3 regions of the Streptomyces sp. NBC_00289 genome follow, and region 1 is predicted to be linked to each of the others. Evidence: riboswitches for the same ligand, from Rfam matches in the RefSeq annotation. Region 1 holds a riboswitch; each other region holds the start of a gene.
What was found. A riboswitch is a leader RNA that binds a small molecule or an ion and turns the genes downstream of it on or off. The one in region 1 is predicted to bind cyclic di-AMP.

Region 1 (3,268 bases):
TCGAGCCATGATTCACCTTCGGATGTGACCTACGCGATCGTAAGAATGGGTTGACTACCGGTGAGATAAGCCACTCGTAAAGTGTTCACCAAGCCAGGAATAGGCTTCTGGTCAGCGCTGTTGACGCGACGACTGCCACACCCGGAAGCCGGCGAGCCGGAAGTGGCTCCAGGTGGTCCGGAACGCGAAGTGCCCACTCGTGTACGGCTGCGGGTCGGCGAAGTCGAAGACGAGCCGTCCGTTGTTCCACCACCGCACGGTCGAACCGTCGGACACGATCCGGACATGGTGGGGCCGGTTCGCCACGAGGAGCGGTTCGGTGTAGTCGTAGATCAGCGGACGCACGCCGGCCTCGCCGACGTAACGGCGCAGCCGGGTCGTGGTGTTGCCGTTGGCGCCGTAGCCGACGTAGTACGTCCTGAGGTGGTCGTACTCCGCGAGCGCCCCGCCCCTCGGGGTGGCGAAGAGGTCGTCGGGCGAGCGGACGTCGAGGGCGTTCCAGAAGTTGTTGAGGTCCGAGACCCGGTCGTTGACCCCGCCCTCCGAGACGGGCGTGGCGGTGTACTCGATGACGTACGGCCCCGTGAGCCGCTGCGTGAACCAGATCGTCGCCCCGGCGGGCACGTCGACGTCCAGCGTGCCGCGGGAGGCGGTGACGGTCCCGCCCTGCTCCAGTTCGACGGCCCACCGGCCGAGGCCGTGACGAAAGTCGTCGTGGGCGATCAGGCGGCGGTGGCGGGGCGCGGCGCTCGCGGTGGCGGCCGGGGCGAGGGCGGCCAGGGCGGCGCCGGCGGTCAGGGCGCCGAAGGCTCTGCGCGTGGTCGTCACGGGGGTACGGCTCCTTCGGTGGGCGGGAGTGGTGCGGGAGGGCTCCGGGGCGCGTCCGGCCCCGCTGCCGTCGAGGTCGCGGGCAGACCTCCACCGACGGACGGAAAGCGCTTGCCCGCAACGGAGTTCACTGTGTCCCACCCCGTCCCTCCTGTCGACACCCCGAGGTCCCGCGCCACACGACCGCAACACGACGATCATGAACGCCACACACACCGAAGGCCGGACCCAGGGGATAGGGGTCCGGCCTTCGGCAGCGTGTCAGGCAGGGGTGGTGCGGGGATCAGCCTACGGCGACGCCGTGCGCGCGCAGGTAGGCGATCGGGTCGACGTCGGAGCCGTAGTCCGGCGTGGTGCGGATCTCGAAGTGCAGGTGCGGGCCGGTCACGTTGCCGGTCGCACCGGAGAGGCCGACCTGCTGGCCCGCGCCGACGGCCTGGCCGGCCGAGACGGAGAGCTGCGACAGGTGGGCGTACTGCGCGTAGTAGCCGTCGGCCAGCTTGATGACGACCTGGTTGCCGTAGGCGCCGCCCCAGCCCGCCGAGACGACCGTGCCCGCGCCGACCGCCTTGAGCGAGGTACCGGTCGGGACGACGAAGTCGACGCCGGTGTGGTAGCCGCTGGACCACATACCGCCCGCCACGCGGTAGCCCGTGCCGACGGTGGCACCGCTGACCGGGAGGACGTCACCGCCGGAGGTGCTCGTCGACTCGGCGGCCTTGGTCGCGGCCGTCGTGTTCGACGAGGAGGAGGCGGACGACGAGGACTTCGCGGCCGACTTGGAGGACGACTTGGCCGACGAGGACGAGGACGACTTGGTCTTCGTGGTGCTCGGCGTGCTCGTCGCGGCCTTCTTGCCGATGCTCAGCTTCAGGCCGGGGTGGATCAGCGAGGGGTCCTCGCCGACGGCCGCCCGGTTGTCCTGGTAGAGCCGGTGCCAGCCACCGCTGACGTTCTGCTCGTCGGCGATCTTCGAGAGATAGTCACCGGCCCGGACCGAATAGGTCCGCGTGCCCGCGTTGTTGGTGGTGCTCTTCTTCTCGGCGGCCTTCGTCCCGGTGACGGGAGCGGACTGAGCGGCCTTTTCCGAAACGTTCTGGGCAACCGACTGGGGAGTGGCCGCATGGGCGCCGGTGGCCCCCAGAAGCGGGAGGGCGAGCGCGGCGCCGCCGGTTCCGGCGACGGCGATCGAGCGGGTGAAACGCTGGCTCTTGGGACGGCGGTGCTTACCCTTCGCGGGCATGGCGAATTCCTCTCCGGCGCCTGCGAGGTGAGCTGTCGGGTGCGGACTGGAGATGCCCGGCCGCGCCGAAACGCGGCTTTACCCCTAGCCGTTCCGGAGACCGGAACAGGCGGTTGTACCTGTGGGTCCCCCGCTCCTGCCATGGACGGGTGGGTGTGTGCGGGCTCCGGGCGGTGGCAGGATTGGGCGTCCGTCCGGATCGGTGGTGAACGTAAGCGACCGGGACGCGAAGGAACAAGCGGCGGTTCCCCGCGCATGCGTTTCCTTTGCGCATTTCGGGGAATTACCGGTCACCCTCCGTGGAACAAAAGGCACCCGCATTGACCGAACGCCCTGGAAAAGCATGCGAATTACGTGAACATGACGGGCGACTCACGGTCACGAATATGACGCTGCTCACGCACGCCACCCCAGGAGCCCACATTCCACACGGAGTTGGAATGAAGGCGCCAATTCGGACAGACAGATCAGATGCGACGGAAACGGAAAAGCGTCGCATCGAAGTCGCCGCGCAATCCCGTACGCAATCCGTGATGCAACAGCACCGCACCTCGGTGCACTTCGCCCGTTTCGCGGCATTCGTACGTCGCTGTCGGGTCCAGTCCGCGCAGCCGGAGCGCCGGTGCGGGCTCACCGTGGCTCTGCGCCTGGAGCCAGGCGAGCACGACGGCCTCGTCCCCGAGCACGTACTGCACGGCGCTCAGCCCGCCGCTCGGGGGACGGAGCCGGTACAGCTCGCCGCGCTGCACGAGAGGCCTGATCTCCTTGTAGAGCTCCACCCACTCCCGCGCCTCGGCGAGTTCCTCCTCCGTCCACCGAGAGAGGTCACCGCCGACCCCGAGAACCCCCGCCATCGCGCTCACGAACCGGAAGCGCAGCGAGCTGACCCGGCCGTTGAGCTGCGTGTTGGGGCTGTCGGTGACCCAGGCGGCCATCACGCGCGCGGGGTGGATCTGACTGAACCCGTACTGGATGGCGAGCCGGTCGAGCGGGTCGGTGTTGTCGGAGGTCCACACCTGGTCGGTACGGCCGAGGACGCCGAGGTCGATCCGGCCGCCCCCACCGGAGCAGGACTCGAAGGCGACTCCCGGGTGGGCCGCCCGCAGCCGGTCCAACAGGCGGTACAGGGCGTGCACGTGGTCGACCCACAACCGCTGCGGGTACGGCTCGCCGGGCCAGCCGGCGTCGGTGAAGCAG
Region 2 (3,268 bases), 3.8 Mb from region 1:
TAAAGGTGACACGCCCTCAAGTCTGTGATGTTCACGTGATCTACGCGGCATTAACTTGTGACAAGTGATCGTGTGCCTATACGTTCACGGATCAGCGCGATGCCCCAGCTTCATGTGTCGCGCGGCCACTGTTGTCCTGCGAAAGGTCTCCGCATGCTCTCCGGGAACGGTCGACACCGTCGCCCCCGTCAGGCTCCGGCTCTCCTCGTGGCGGCCGGAGTGACCGGCTCCGCCATCGCGATCCCGCTCCTCGGTGCCACCGGGGCGAGCGCGGCCACCGGTACCACCTGGGACCATGTCGCGGAATGCGAGAGCGGCGGCTCCTGGAGCGAGAACGCCGGCAACGGCTACTACGGCGGCCTCCAGGTCTCCCAGGACAACTGGGAGAAGTACGGCGGCCTCGAGTACGCCTCCAGCGCGGACGAGGCCAGCCGTTCCCAGCAGATAGCCGTGGCCGAGAAGATGCTCGACGACCAGGGCATCACCGCCTGGCCGACGTGTGGTCTGCTCGCCGGACTCAGCAAGGACTCGGATTCGGCCGACATCGACACGGGTCTGGGCACCGGCTCGCCGGACTCGTCCGACTCATCGGGGTCCTCTGGCCTGTCCGACTCGTCGGAATCCTCCTCGTCCTCCTCGTCGCCCTCGGCGTCGCCCACTCCGTCCGGAACGTCGGCGAGCGCCGACGCCGGCAAGGACAAGAAGGACAAGTCGGCCAAGTCCGATACGGCCTCCGGCTCCAACGGCGACAAGAGTGCCGATTCCGGTACGGAAAAGGACGGTTCGGACAGTTCCGTCAGCTCGTCTCCTCGTGTGTCCAAGCAGGATGAAGCGGACAACCTCAAGCAGAGTGTGGGCACTTCGAGCCTGGTCGACACGGGAGCCCTCGGTTCCGGACGGCATCGTGGTGGCAGCGCCACGGAGGACGCCGCGAGTGGCACCACCTCCTCGGCCGGCCGCCATGTCGCCGGCGAGGGTGACGCCTCGCCCGTCGACTCGTACACCGTCCGCCTCGGGGACACGCTCGCGTCCATCGCCGACTCCCTTGGCCTCGACGGCGGGTGGCGCGCGCTCTACGACGCGAACAAGGACGCGATCGGCATCGACCCCAGCAGCATCGCCCCCGGTCAGACCCTGCGAGTCGGTGTCTAACCGGGCCAAAAGCAACGGGAGTTCGCGCCGCACTTGTGGGTGAATGTCCGCTTTGGTGAAAGTGTGGGATGACTCTCAGAAGCCCTGATCGTCTTTGAAATTCGCCGGATCGCATGTCTACGGTCGTGACCGCTCGGCAACACGAGCCCCGGCTGCCGCAACGCCGAATCCTGCCAGCGGCCGTACGGGAACAGTCGTCGCGTAAAGCGCCGTAGGCAGGAGCGGGGGACCCAAGGTAAGTGCCGCGCCGGGTAGTTGACCGGAGCGGCTTGGGGTTAAGCCACGCCTCCCAGGGAGGTGTGGCCGGGCAACTCAACCGGCCCGAACCCGACAGCTCACCTCGCAGGCGTCGGTGAGGGGATCAACCATGCTGTTTACCGGCAAGGGCAAGCACCGCCGCCCGTCCAAGGCCACCCGCGTCGCCACGCTCGCCGGCGTCACCGGTGTCGCCATCGCCGCCCCGCTCATGGCGGCCGGCAACGCCTCCGCCGCCACCGCCTCCGAGTGGGACACCGTCGCCGCGTGCGAGTCCGGCGGCAACTGGTCCATCAACACCGGCAACGGCTACTACGGCGGCCTGCAGTTCTCCGCCTCCACCTGGGCCGCGTACGGCGGCACGCAGTACGCCTCCACCGCCAACCAGGCCTCCAAGGCGCAGCAGATAGCCGTCGCCGAGAAGGTCCTCGCCTCCCAGGGCAAGGGTGCCTGGCCGGTCTGCGGCAAGGGCCTGTCGAGCGCCGCCTACAGCGGTGGCAGCAGCTCCGGCTCCTCGTCGAGCGGCTCGAGCAGCTCCGGCAGCTCCAGCAGCTCCTCGAACAGCACCCGCTCGACCAGCGAGCAGCAGGCCTCCCGGTCCGCGGAGCGCCCGGCCGCGAAGAAGACGGTCAGCACCCCGACCGGCAAGAAGGTCAAGAAGGGTGACGGCGAGTACAAGGTCGTCAAGGGCGACACCCTCAGCTCGATCGCCGAGAAGCACAAGGTCAAGGGCGGCTGGCAGAAGCTGTTCCAGCTGAACAAGGACATCGTCGACGACGCCGACTTCATCTACCCGGGCCAGCAGCTTCACCTGAAGTGACATCCGGCCCGTAGCCGAACCACAGCGCCCTCACATCCGTGTCCTTCACGATGAAGGCCTCGTGAGGGTCACCCCCCGTCCCCACGGGCTCCCCGCTCCGGTGCGTCTTCCCCCGTACGCACCGGGGCGGGGCTTTGTGCTGTCCGGAGCTGTTTTTCGCACTCCGGACGGGCCCCCTCTTTGTTCCGTTCGGAAACAATTTACTCTCGGTTCTGTCCACGACGTGGCCGACGGGCCGGCCGATGGGCCGGAGCCGGTTAGGCTCGTCCCGCAGAGCCCGTGCGGCGCTGCACCAGCCGGGCCACGGTCCGGCCGTACCCGCGTCACACTGAAGAAGGAGATGCTCGTGCCGTCCATCGACGTCGTCGTAGCCCGGGAAATCCTGGACTCCCGAGGCAACCCCACGGTCGAGGTCGAGGTCGGCCTCGACGACGGCAGCACGGGTCGTGCCGCCGTCCCGTCCGGCGCCTCCACCGGTGCCTTCGAGGCCATCGAGCTCCGCGACGGTGACCCCAACCGCTACCAGGGCAAGGGTGTCGAGAAGGCCGTCCTCGCCGTCATCGAGCAGATCGGCCCGGAGCTCGTCGGCTACGACGCCACCGAGCAGCGCCTGATCGACCAGGCCATGTTCGACCTGGACGCCACCGACAACAAGGGCTCCCTCGGCGCCAACGCCATCCTCGGCGTGTCCCTCGCCGTCGCCCACGCCGCCTCCGAGGCCAGCGACCTGCCGCTGTTCCGCTACCTGGGCGGCCCGAACGCGCACCTGCTGCCCGTTCCGATGATGAACATCCTGAACGGCGGCTCGCACGCCGACTCCAACGTGGACATCCAGGAGTTCATGATCGCCCCGATCGGCGCGGAGTCCTTCTCCGAGGCCCTGCGCTGGGGCGCCGAGGTCTACCACACCCTCAAGAAGGTGCTGAAGACCAAGGGCCTGTCCACCGGCCTGGGCGACGAGGGCGGCTTCGCCCCGAACCTGGAGTCCAACCGCGCCGCGCTCGACCTCATCCTCGAGGCCATCAAGCAGGCCGGTTACAT
Region 3 (3,268 bases), 870 kb from region 1:
CACCCTCGACGCGCACGCCGACCACCCCGGCGTCCGCCTGAGCCTCGAAGTACCGGTCTCCCGTCTGCCCAAGGCGCTGGACCTGCTCGCCGACGCCCTCAGGGCACCCGCGTTCGCGGACAGCGAGGTCGAACGCCTCGTCCGCAACCGGCTCGACGAGATCCCGCACGAGCTGGCCAACCCGTCCCGCCGCGCCGCCAAGGAGCTCTCCAAGGAGCTGTTCCCGGCGACCTTGCGCATGTCGCGCCCGCGCCAGGGCTCCGAGGAGACGGTCACCGCGATCGACTCCGCGGCCGTACGCGCCTTCTACGAGAAGCACGTCCGGCCGGCCACCGCGACCGCCGTGGTCGTCGGTGACCTCACCGGCGTCGACCTCGACGCACTGCTCGGCGAGACCCTCGGCGTCTGGACCGGCTCCACGGCCGAGCCGCGGCCCGTGCCGCCCGTGACCGCCGACGACACCGGCCGGGTCGTCATCGTGGACCGCCCCGGTGCCGTCCAGACGCAGCTGCTCATCGGCCGCGTCGGCCCCGACCGGCACGACCGCGTGTGGCCCGCGCGGGTGCTCGGCACGTACTGCCTCGGTGGCACCCTCACCTCCCGCCTGGACCGCGTCCTGCGCGAGGAGAAGGGCTACACCTACGGCGTGCGGGCGTTCGGGCAGGTCCTGCGGTCCACGCCGGACGGCACGGGCGCCGCGATGCTCGCCATCAGCGGCTCCGTGGACACCCCGAACACGGGTCCCGCCCTGGCGGACCTGTGGGCGGTGCTCCGTACCCTGGCCGAGGGCGGGCTCACGGACGCGGAGCGCGATGTCGCCGTGCAGAACCTGGTCGGTGTGGCGCCGCTGAAGTACGAGACCGCGGCGGCCGTGGCGGGCACGCTGGCCGACCAGGTCGAGCAGCACCTGCCCGACGACTACCAGGCGACGCTGTATCAGCAGCTCGCCGCGACCGGCACCGTGGAGGCCACCGCGGCGGTCGTGAGCGCCTTCCCGGTGGACCGTCTGGTCATCGTCCTCGTCGGTGACGCGGCTCAGATCAAGGAGCCCGTGGAAGCCCTCGGCATCGGCGAAGTCACCGTGGTCTCCGCCGAGTAGGGCACCGGGCGGCCGGACGCGCCTGTGAGGCCCTGGTGACTGAGGAGTCATCAGGGCCTCCGTATGTCCGAATTGAGGGAGAGGTTGCCTGTCTGCCCTGTGGCGTGCGCTACAAAAAGCCTGATCCGTTTGAGGATTGAAAGCGGCCCCGTTTAGCGTCATGCCGGCTGTCCGTCAGGCACCGCGCCGCATCCGCGGCACCGGGCAGTCATCGCCGAGTCCCCGTACGGCGCGAGCCAGGGGAGCCGGGGACCCACATCGAGAGTCCCTGGGGTGAATCGGACGCCCGCGCGCCAGCGAGGGGGTCCGTAGGAGACCTTCCTGCTCCGAACCCGTCAGCTAACCCGGTAGGCGAGAAGGAAGGAAAGGAACAGCCACCACATGGCGTTCACCCGCGCCACCGGGAAGCACCGCCGTCCCAGCCGAGTGCACCGCACCACCGTCCGCGCGGCGGGCGTCGCCGCGCTCGCCACCACCGGTGTCGTCGGCACCCTCGCCGCTCCGGCGCTCGCCGCGGAGCCCTCCGTCGAGCAGACCGGCCTCACCCCGGTCATCACCATCGGCGACACGCTCGCCGCCAAGATCGACGCTCAGGCAGTGGCCCAGGAGCAGGCCGCCGAGGACACCGCGCGCAGGGAGGCCGCCGAGGCGGCCGCGCGCAGGGAGGCCGCCGCCGCGGCGGAGAAGGCCCGCGAGGCCAAGGCGCGTGCCGCTCGCGAAGCCGAGCGCAAGCGTCTCAACACCTTCGTGCTCCCCGTCACCGGCTCCTACGTCTCCACCGGCTACCAGGCCAGCAGCGGACTGTGGTCCTCCGGCAGCCACACCGGCATCGACTTCCACGCCGCGAGCGGCACGTCCGTGCACGCGGTCGGTTCCGGCACGGTCGTCGAGGCCGGCTGGGGCGGCTCCTACGGCAACAACATCGTGATCAAGATGCACGACGGGACGTACACCCAGTACGGCCACCTGTCGTCCATCGGCGTCTCGGTGGGCCAGACGGTCACTCCCGGCCAGCAGATCGGCCTCTCCGGCTCGACCGGCAACGTCACCGGCCCGCACCTGCACTTCGAGGCCCGTACGACCGCCGAGTACGGCTCGGACATCGATCCGCTCGCCTACCTGCGCTCGCACGGCGTGAGCGTCTGACACGCGCCGCCGCGCAGGTCGGACCGCCGTCCGCCGAGCATTCCGGCCCCGCCCGCCGTGAAGGTCTGACGGCAGGCCGCACTTCCCGAAGCCCCGGCTCTCCAGCCGGGGTTTTCGGCGTTTCAGACCCCCCACTGTCCAAAAAATATCCATGGATTCCGGTCCGCCGTCGGAAATTCCCGCTCATTGCAATAGAGTCACTGAACACACGTCAATCGTCGACGTTTCACGGGGATTAAGGCGGAGGTCGGTCATGCGTATTCCGGCGCACTCGGTGTGCACGGCGATCCGGGACGACATCGTCGCGGGTGTCTACGAGCGCGGCAGCCGCCTCACCGAGGAACTGCTCGCCCGTCGCTACGGCGTCTCCCGCGTCCCCGTCCGCGAAGCCCTGCGCACGCTGGAGGCCGAGGGCTTCGTGGTGACCCGGCGGCACGCGGGCGCGTGCGTCGCGGAGCCCACCGAGCAGGAGGGCGCCGACCTCCTCGAGATGCGCATGCTCCTGGAGCCGCTCGGCGCCTCACGCGCCGCCCAGCGGCGTACCGAGGCCCACCTCAAGGTGCTGCGCGGCCTGGTGCGGCTGGGCCAGGAGCGGGCCAGGCGGGGCAACAGCGAGGACCTGCGCTCCCTGGGCGGCTGGTTCCACGAGACGCTCGCCCAGGCCTCCGGCAGCCCGGCGATGACTTCGATGCTGACCCAGTTGCGCCACAAGATCGCCTGGATGTTCCTGGTGGACGCGCCCGCCGACCCGGTGGACTCCTGGGCGGAGCACGGCGCGATCGTGGACGCCGTGGCGCGCGGTGACAGTGAGCGCGCGCGGGCGGTCACGGCGCTGCACACGGAGCGGGCGACGGCCGCGCACCGGTTGCGTTTCGGAGGGGGCGCTGACCGCCCGGACCGTGTGAGGAACTCGCAACCTCCCGTAAACATGTCGGGCCTGCGGCATTAACACAGGCGCCGTATACAAAGAGGTGCTATTCGGCGGTCGATATTTCCGCTGCCCGTTTTCTCGCGTGCCGGTGA

Region 2: linked by a shared signal. The riboswitch ahead of OG985_RS27240 (transglycosylase family protein) and the one ahead of OG985_RS10640 (peptidoglycan DD-metalloendopeptidase family protein) in region 1 are both predicted to bind cyclic di-AMP.
Region 3: linked by a shared signal. The riboswitch ahead of OG985_RS14230 (M23 family metallopeptidase) and the one ahead of OG985_RS10640 (peptidoglycan DD-metalloendopeptidase family protein) in region 1 are both predicted to bind cyclic di-AMP.

The regions. Positions count from the first base shown of each region.
Region 1 covers NZ_CP108046.1:2,232,835-2,236,102, forward strand. The annotation lists gene OG985_RS10635 (DUF6250 domain-containing protein) at 112-828, opposite strand; gene OG985_RS10640 (peptidoglycan DD-metalloendopeptidase family protein) at 1,112-2,071, opposite strand; cyclic di-AMP (ydaO/yuaA leader) riboswitch at 2,076-2,233, opposite strand; gene OG985_RS10645 (alpha-galactosidase) at 2,539-3,268, opposite strand, start outside.
Region 2 covers NZ_CP108046.1:6,004,447-6,007,714, forward strand. The annotation lists gene OG985_RS27235 (transglycosylase family protein) at 154-1,152, shown strand; cyclic di-AMP (ydaO/yuaA leader) riboswitch at 1,350-1,516, shown strand; gene OG985_RS27240 (transglycosylase family protein) at 1,520-2,227, shown strand; gene eno (phosphopyruvate hydratase) at 2,568-3,268, shown strand, end outside.
Region 3 covers NZ_CP108046.1:3,100,457-3,103,724, reverse strand. The annotation lists gene OG985_RS14235 (M16 family metallopeptidase) at 1-1,099, shown strand, start outside; cyclic di-AMP (ydaO/yuaA leader) riboswitch at 1,302-1,467, shown strand; gene OG985_RS14230 (M23 family metallopeptidase) at 1,481-2,245, shown strand; gene OG985_RS14225 (GntR family transcriptional regulator) at 2,499-3,194, shown strand.